2 regions of the Mesorhizobium sp. B2-5-3 genome follow, and region 1 is predicted to be linked to the other one. Evidence: riboswitches for the same ligand, from Rfam matches in the RefSeq annotation. Region 1 holds a riboswitch; the other holds the start of a gene.

Region 1 (4,210 bases):
ACCGACGATCTTGACGGCAGGGGATTGGCTGATGGCCTCGAGCCAGGTTTTGCTCATGGCTCCGCACCCGACCAGGACGACGTGCATCATCCAGCGCTCCTCCGGCCAACCCCTCCTGGCTGGCACCCACGGCAGTCCGTAAATGACTTCCGTAAACGTTTACGATGACACACCCGATGGCATATATTGTCAATCGGATTTGTACCGTCGGCTCTGAAACGCCTTGGCCGCACGACCGGCTGGTGCTAGCCAGAAGCAGGAGGGGGAGGTCTTGGCGTCCAGCATTCACGATCTTGCGCGGCACCTGAACATTTCGATCGGTACAGTCTCGCGCGCGCTTAACGGGCGCGCCGACGTGAACGCCGAGACACGCCAGCGCGTGCTCGAGGCGGCCCGGAAGCTCAATTATTCACCGAACCACTCGGGCAGGAACCTACGCCGCGGCACCACCCATGCCGTGGCTTTCATGCTGCAGCCGCATCCGGGCGACCAGCAGTATGGCGAGCCGTTCTTCATTCCGTTCCTCACCGGACTGCAAGCGACATTGGCCGAGTGCGGGCTGGACCTGATCATCGTCATGGGCGCGCCGGCGGATTATCAACAGGAGCGGCTGCGCCGCGTCGTCGAGACGCGTCGTGCCGATGCCGTCGTACTGGCCTGGACGCGGCGCGAGGACGATCGCATCGACTATCTGAGCAAGGCCGGCTTTCCCTTCGCGACGCTCGGCCGAAGCCGGTCCGGCGACGACAGCTATCCCTCTCTGGATCTGGATTTCGAGAAGGCGGGCGCCGATGCGGTCGACCGGCTGGTTGCGCGTGGCCACCGCCGCATCGCCGCCATCCGGCCGTCGCTTGACCTGAATTTCGGTTATCTGTTTCTGGAGGGTTATTGCAAGGCGCTGCGGCGGCACGGCATCGAAGTCGATCCCGGCCTGATTGTGGACGGTTTTATCAACGAAGCCGGTGGCTACGCGGTGACACCGCAAGTCATGCGGTCGAAGGATCCGCCGACCGCGATTATCTTCAACAACGACTCGATGGCGCTCGGCGGCTGCAAAGCGCTCGCCGAAATGGGGATCAAGCCCGGGCAGGATGTCGCGGTGATCGTCATCGTCGACACGCCGCTCTGCCGTTATTTCTCGCCGGCGCTGACCGGCTTTCGCCCGAGCCTGGATCCGATGGGGCGGCGCCTCGGCGAAATCCTGCTCGCCTCGCTCCCGGCTTTCGCCGGCGCGAAAGGGCCAGAGATCATTCGCGAGGTCTGGCCGCTGGAACTGGTGGCGCGCGATAGCGATTGACCGGATGATTGTATTGTTATAACAGAACATACATCGACCTTGCCTTGACGCTGCCTGCATCCTAGGCTGCGACTCGTGATGGTCCCCGCGCCGCAAGGCGAGGGGTGAAAAGGGAACATGGTGAGGCCCGATTTTCGGGTCGAAGCCTTGGCTGCCCCCGCAACTGTAAGCGGCGAGCAAAATCCGAAAAGCCACTGGCCGGCAAGGCTGGGAAGGCAGGATGGCGCAACGACCCGCGAGCCAGGAGACCTGCCATCTGCATGAGTTGACCGGACGGGGTGTGCCGGGAGGAGACGCGGGGTTCGGTCTTGTCGACCGGTTCAAGCCAGCTTCCTTCCGTCGCCATTTTTGAAAGTGACGGAAGTTGGACGGCTCCATCGATCGCATTCACTGCATTCCCATGCATCGCATCATCGTGTGCACGCTTTGCCGCGATATCGCCACCGAGGTGAATTCAGGCCAGCGTCCGGCAGGATTGGCAGGCAAGACGCTGGCCCGTATTCCGGCAGGCCCTGCAAGGAATTGCCCATGACCGCGCCGCTTCTCGAGGCCCGCGACCTGGCCGCGGCGGCGGATGGCCTGCATCTGGTGCATCCGGTCAGCCTTTCGGTGGCGGCGGGCGACCGTCTCGCCATCATCGGTCCCAACGGCGCCGGCAAGACGACATTGCTGCGCATGCTGTCGGGCATGCTGCGGCCGAGTTCGGGCGAAGTGAAGCTCACCGGACGCCTGCTGGACAGGATTTCGACCGCCGAGCGGGCGCTGCACATCGCCGTCGTCGGCCAGACCGATCAACCGGATCCACGGCTGGCGGTGATCGATTATGTCGAGCTCGGCCGGGTTCCGCATACCGGCCGCAGGCACAGGAGCGAGGAACGCGACATTGTCGTCGAGGCGCTGCGCCGGACCGGGCTGTTGCCGCTGCTTGGCCGCACCATCGGCTCGCTGTCGGGCGGCGAGCGCCAGCGCGCCCAGCTTGCCCGCGCCATCGCGCAGGAGCCGAAGATCCTGTTCCTCGACGAGCCGACCAACCATCTCGACCCGCGGGCGCGCAGCGAGTTGCTCGAACTGGTTGCAGGCCTCGGCATGACCGTGATCGCGGTGCTGCACGATCTGGCACTGGTGACGCCTTTCGCCACCAGAGTCGCGGTGATGAGCCATGGCCGGTTGCATGTGCTGGCGCCGCCACGCGAAGCACTCACCCAGCAGCTGATCCGCGATATCTTCGGTATCGACGTCTTTAGGTTGCGCCACCCGACGGAGGACCGCGAGCTGACGGTGTTCGAGGTTCCGAACCGTGCCGCGCCATCTTCGTGATCGAAGCCATTTCCGGCAGATCCTGTTCAACAAGGAGCAACATCCGTGAAACGCCTTGCCGTGTCTCTTGCCTTCTCCCTGCTCGGCTCTACGGCCTTCGCCTTTCCGGTGACGGTCGACAGCTGCGGCAAGCCGCTGACCTTCGACGCGCCTCCAAAGCGCGCCGTCATTCACGATCTCAACATGGCCGAGATGGCCTTCGCACTGAAGCTGCAGCCGTCGATCGTCGGCCTGACCGGCATCACTGGATGGTACAAGGTCACTCCCGAATTCAAGGCCGAACAGAGCTCGATCCCCGAACTGGCGCCCAAATATCCGACGCTGGAAAACTTGGTCGCTGTCGAGCCCGACTTCTTCTTCGCCGGCTGGTATTACGGCATGAAGCCGGGCGGCGAGGTGACGCCCGATACGCTGGCGCCACACGGCATCAAGACCCTGGTGCTGACGGAAAGCTGTGTCCATCTCGACAAGAACCGGCCTGCCGCTTCGATGGACCTGCTCTATGGCGATGTCGAGAAGCTGGGCAAGATCTTCGGCAAGGAGGCCGAAGCGGATAAGCTCGTCTCCGGCTGGAAGGCGCAGCTCGCCGAAATCGCCGCAAAGGTCGGCGACCGCAGGGGAACGCGCGTCTTCCTCTATGATTCCGGCGAGGACAAGCCGTTCACATCAGGCAAGTTCGCCCTTCCCAACGCCATGATTTCCGCGGCCGGCGGCGACAACATCATGGCCGACATGGACACCAGCTGGGGCAACACGGATTGGGAGACGGTGGCCTCGCGCAATCCGCAATTCCTCATCCTGCTCGACTATCAGGATGGCGGCGGCTACCGGAAGCTGCTCGATTTCCTGAAAGCGCATCCGGCAATGAAGGAGACAGACGCGGTCAAGAACGAACGCTTCGTGGCGCTTCGCTATGCCGAACTGACACCCGGACCGGCCAACATCGAAGCGATCGGCAAGATCGCCAGGGCGATGCATCCGGAAGCTTTTTAACCGGGAAGATGACTTTGCGGCACAAGGCATTCGTATTGGCCATGATGGCGGCCGCGTTGGCTATGGCCGCGCTCGCGCTGCTATCGATCGCCTATGGTTCGACGATGATCCCGCTGGGCGACGTCGTTGCAGCACTTGGCCATGCGATCGGATTGAAGGGGCATGACGTGTCCGGCCCGGTCGGCAGGATCGTCGTCGACCTCAGATTGCCGCGCACCATCCTGGCCATCTGTCTCGGCGGCGGCCTGGGCGTGGTCGGCGCGCTGTTGCAGACAGTGACGCGCAACGATCTTGCCGATCCGTTCCTGTTCGGCCTCTCGTCGGGAGCCGCCGCCGGCGCTGTCTCCGTCATCACCGTCTTCGGCGACAGTTTCGGGATCTGGACGCTACCGATCGCCGCGTTCACCGGAGGTATTCTGGCGGCTTGCGTTGTGCTTTTGCTGGTTGCGCGGGTGAGGGGACAAGGCCCCGAACGGCTGATCCTCGCCGGACTTGCGGTCTCCTTCATGTTCATCGCATTGACCAATTACCTGGTCTTTGCCGGTGACCAGCGCGCCGCCCATTCGGTGCTGTTCTGGACGATGGGCGGGCTCGGCGTGGCGC
Region 2 (4,210 bases), on a different contig from region 1:
AGAAGATGAAGGGACCGACCAGCCGCCTTTTGGCGGTCGGCAAGGCGCGGCGAACCTGAAAACCGCCAATGTCCTTGGCGTTCGGAATGACCATCAATTCGATTTGGTCGCTGGCAAAGGCATCGCCGGCTTCAGGGTCCTTCCCGGGAAAGAAGCTCATGAACTCTCCTTGTCAGCGGCCGATGGCTGCTTTGGCCAGATCAGGCAAAGCGGATCGCCGCCTTCGCCCGCAGCTTGGCCGCAACCTCCTCGCGATTGCGCGGATGCTGGTTGGTTTCAAGCGAATCGAGAAGCTCGCGCGCCGACGCCGCGATGGCCTCGACGGCATGGTCGAATGCGTGCTGGTTCTGCTTCGAAGGCCGCGTCGTTCCGCTCAGCTTGCGAACGAATTGAAGGGCTGCATCGCGCACCTCGTCGTTGGTCGCCGGCGGATCAAAATTGAACAGGGTCTTGATGTTTCTGCACATCGCTTCCGTATCTCCTCTTGTCCTGGAGCCGTTTCAATCGGGACGCGTTCTATCCTCAATCATGATCGTGTCAAAAACCAGAGAGACGGCTGCGTGCCTCAATCCGCGTCCAGCGGCTCCGTCCCGACCGGCTTGCCGTCGCGGGACAGCCTGATCTTCTCCACCTTGTCCTCGGCCGCCTTGAGCAGCCGGTCGCAATGCACCTTCAGCGCCTCGCCGCGCTCGTAGATCCTGATCGACTGGTCGAGCGGCACATCGCCACGCTCCAGATCATCGACGATCTTCTCCAGCGCGTCGAGAGCCTGTTCGAAGCTCATCGCCTTGACGTCTTCGTTGGTTTCACCAGCCATCATTCATCCTTTCATCAGTCGCCCGACATGGGCGGCGACCGAAAATGCCAATCCTTGCAGATCGTAGCCGCCCTCGAGCAGGCTGACGAGCCGGTTGCCGCTGTGGCGCGCCGCGCGCTGCATGAGTTGGCCGGTCGCCCAGTCGAAATCATCCTCGGTCAGGTTGATCTCGGCCAGCGGGTCGCGATGATGCGCATCGAAGCCGGCCGAAATAATGATCAGGTCGGGTGCAAAATTGTCGAGCGAGGGCAGCACGCGCGACAGGAAGGCATCGCGGAACGCCTCGCTGCCGGTCTGCGGCGCAAGCGGCGCGTTGACGATGTTGCCGGCGCCGGTTTCGTTCTTTGCTCCGGTGCCGGGGTAGAGCGGCATCTGGTGCGTCGAGCAATAAAGCACGGACGGATCGTCCCAGAAAACATCCTGCGTGCCGTTGCCGTGATGCACGTCCCAGTCGACGATGGCGACGCGTTCGATATCGTGTTTGCGCTGTGCATAACGTGCGGCGATGGCCGCCGTGTTGAACAGGCAGAAGCCCATCGCCGTCGCTTTCTCCGCATGATGGCCGGGCGGCCGGGCGGCGACGAAAACGTTGTCTGCCCTGCCGGCAAAGACGTCGTCGACGGCGGCGTTGGCGGCTCCGATCGCGGTGATCGCCGCTTGCCAGCTCTTCGGGCTGGCCGTTGTGTCAGCATCGATGCGGGCGATGCCCGTATCGGGAATGGCGGCGCGTACCCGCTCGACGAAATCCTCGGGATGCGCGTAGAGAATGGTGGCCTCATCGCCTTCCGGCGCCTCGAGGCGGTCGAGCGCGGCAAAAGCCTCGTCGTCGAGCACGCGCTCAATGGCGCGCAAGCGGTCCGGCCGCTCCGGATGGCCGGGTGGCGTGATGTGCTCGAGGAAGATCGGATGGGTGTAGAGACGAGTGGCCATGCTCCCTATCTAGTGCCCTGGCGCGGCGATGGCCATGCGTTGCGGCCTGATGGTTGGGGAAAATCGCGCTTGCGTCCGTTCGCGTCGCCGCGGGGATTGGCGGCGCAGGGGCTTCGTCGTAAAGTCCCGGCCACTGCCTGGTGCCCGCCGCGAGCGGGAGAATCGGGAACACGGTTTGATACCGTGGCGTGCCCAACGCTGTAAGGGGGACCGCGCCGGTAAATGCCACTGTCGATGACGGGAAGGCGCCGGATGCGGGTTGATCCCGAGCCAGAAGACCGGCCTGGCAGGCATCGTCATCCGCATGGTCAGGCGGACGGCAGTTGATTGCAATCGCAAGGGGACAAGCGATGCCGGACAATATGACCATCCCCGTGGGTGACGGATTCGACCAGATGGCGCGCGATGCGGTCTACCGCGCCATGTTCACGCGGCGCGATGTCCGCAGCCATTTTACATCAGAGGCCGTCGACGACGAGGTCTTGGCGCGGCTGCTGCTTGCCGCCCATCACGCGCCATCGGTCGGCTTCATGCAGCCATGGAATTTCATCGTCATTCGTGGCACCGAACGACGGGAACAGGTGCGCGACCTGTTCCTCGCGGCGCGCGAGCAGGAATTGCCGGCGATCGAGGAAGAGCGGCGGGCGCTCTACCGCAAGCTCAAGCTGGAAGGCATCTGCGAAAGCGCGCTCAATATCTGTATCACCTGCGACCGCCGACGCTCACAGGGTTCGCCGCTGGGACGCTGGCACAATCCCGAGATGGATCTCTACAGCACGGTCTGCGCGGTGCAGAATTTCTGGCTGGCGGCGCGCGCCGAAGGCGTCGGCGTTGGCTGGGTCAGCATTATCGAGGCGCAGGCGTTGAAAGGCCTTCTGTCGATTCCCGAGCACGTGACGCCGGTGGCCTATCTCTGTGTCGGCCGTGTCTCGGAGTTCGCGCCGAAACCGGACCTCGAAACACATGGCTGGGGGCGGCGGCTGCCGCTGCCCGAGCTGATCATGAGCGAGACGTTTTGCGGACAGGGCGAAGTTCCGCTCAAATCAACGATCGCACGCCTCAAGGCGGCAACATGCGAAACGTCTGACAAACCCTTGATTTGATTGCCGATACGGCATGCGCAGCGCGCTGCCGGCGGCCTGCCGTCGTCAGGCGGCTCCGGCATCCTTCCTCAACAATCCTTCGAGCAGTTGCTTGAATGCCGCCACCACGGTCTTCGACGTCGCTTCCGGGTCGTTCGAATTGGCGATCCGCTGCGCCGCCTGGCTGCTCGCCCCGTTGATCAGCCGTGCCGCGGTCTCGGGGTCTACGCCCGGGACAACCACCCCGCCGCCCTGCAGCGTCGTCAGGTGATCGGTCATCGACGCGACGCAGGCATTGGCGTTCGGCCATTGCGCGGGATCCCCCAGCACGGCCGGACCGTCCCGAAACATGATGCGCTGGATTTCCGGCTCCAGCGCCATTTCGATGTAGCTCGTGCATTCGTCGACGAAGCTTTGCCAGCGGGTCGGTGCTTTCGCTGCAACCTCATTCACCCGTGCCGCCATCTCGGCGTCTATCTCGGCGATAACCGCCTGCAAAAGCCCCTTCTTGTCCCCGAAATGATGATAGAGCGCACCGCGCGTCAGCCCTGCCGATGCGGTGAAATCATCCATCGATGCCTCGGCATAACCGATCGTTCCGAACGCATGCCGGGCCGCGGCAATCAATTTGGCGCGCGTTTCGGCGATCATTTCCCTGCGGGGCTTGTGCATCTCTTCTGGCCTTATCTACATACGTCACGTATGCCAATTGACATACGCGACGTATGATCTATTTAGTATTCATACGCATCGTATGTAATTTCCGAATCGCCTTTTGTCGAGGAACGGACCATGCAGAACCCCTATTCCGAGATTTTTCGAGCCCCTGGCGCCAAGGGCTTTGCCGCTGCAGGCTTCATGGCGCGCCTGCCGATCGCCATGGCGCCGATCGGCATCGTGGCGATGCTGTCGCAGACGCGTGGCGAATACTGGCTGGCGGGTGCCGTCTCGGCGACATTCGCGCTGGCCAACGCTTTCCTGGCGCCGCAGATCTCCAGGCTGGTCGACCGCCTCGGCCAGACATGGATCGTCGTGCCCACCACCATCATCTCCGTGCTGGCATTCCTGCTGCTGATTGCGTCGGCCAACCAGGATTGGCCGGTATGGACAATGTTCGTGTCGGCGCTGCTGGCAGCGGCCATGCCCAGCATGCCGGCAATGGTGCGCGCGCGCTGGACCGAGCTTTTTCGCGGCCGGCCGGAGATGAACACCGCCTTCGCCTTCGAATCGGCGGCCGACGAACTGGTCTATATCGCCGGCGCGTCGCTGTCGGTGGGCCTCAGTGCGGCGCTGTTTCCGGAAGCAGGCATGCTGGCGAGCACGTTGTTTCTCGCTTTGGGCTCGATAGCATTCATCCTGCAGCGATCGACGGAGCCGAAAG

What was found. A riboswitch is a leader RNA that binds a small molecule or an ion and turns the genes downstream of it on or off. The one in region 1 is predicted to bind cobalamin.
Region 2: linked by a shared signal. The riboswitch ahead of bluB (5,6-dimethylbenzimidazole synthase) and the one ahead of FJ867_RS07630 (ABC transporter ATP-binding protein) in region 1 are both predicted to bind cobalamin.

The regions. Positions count from the first base shown of each region.
Region 1 covers NZ_VFUS01000003.1:43,796-48,005, forward strand. Annotated here, with positions in the region: gene FJ867_RS07620 (Gfo/Idh/MocA family oxidoreductase) at 1-90, opposite strand, end outside; gene FJ867_RS07625 (LacI family DNA-binding transcriptional regulator) at 272-1,297, shown strand; cobalamin riboswitch at 1,360-1,569, shown strand; gene FJ867_RS07630 (ABC transporter ATP-binding protein) at 1,826-2,614, shown strand; gene FJ867_RS07635 (ABC transporter substrate-binding protein) at 2,660-3,607, shown strand; gene FJ867_RS07640 (iron ABC transporter permease) at 3,616-4,210, shown strand, end outside.
Region 2 covers NZ_VFUS01000008.1:37,464-41,673, forward strand. Annotated here, with positions in the region: gene FJ867_RS19540 (pirin family protein) at 1-160, opposite strand, end outside; gene FJ867_RS19545 (DUF2277 domain-containing protein) at 201-467, opposite strand; gene FJ867_RS19550 (exodeoxyribonuclease VII small subunit) at 566-817, opposite strand; gene FJ867_RS19555 (histone deacetylase family protein) at 821-1,747, opposite strand; cobalamin riboswitch at 1,869-2,049, shown strand; gene bluB (5,6-dimethylbenzimidazole synthase) at 2,098-2,850, shown strand; gene FJ867_RS19565 (TetR/AcrR family transcriptional regulator) at 2,896-3,501, opposite strand; gene FJ867_RS19570 (MFS transporter) at 3,622-4,210, shown strand, end outside.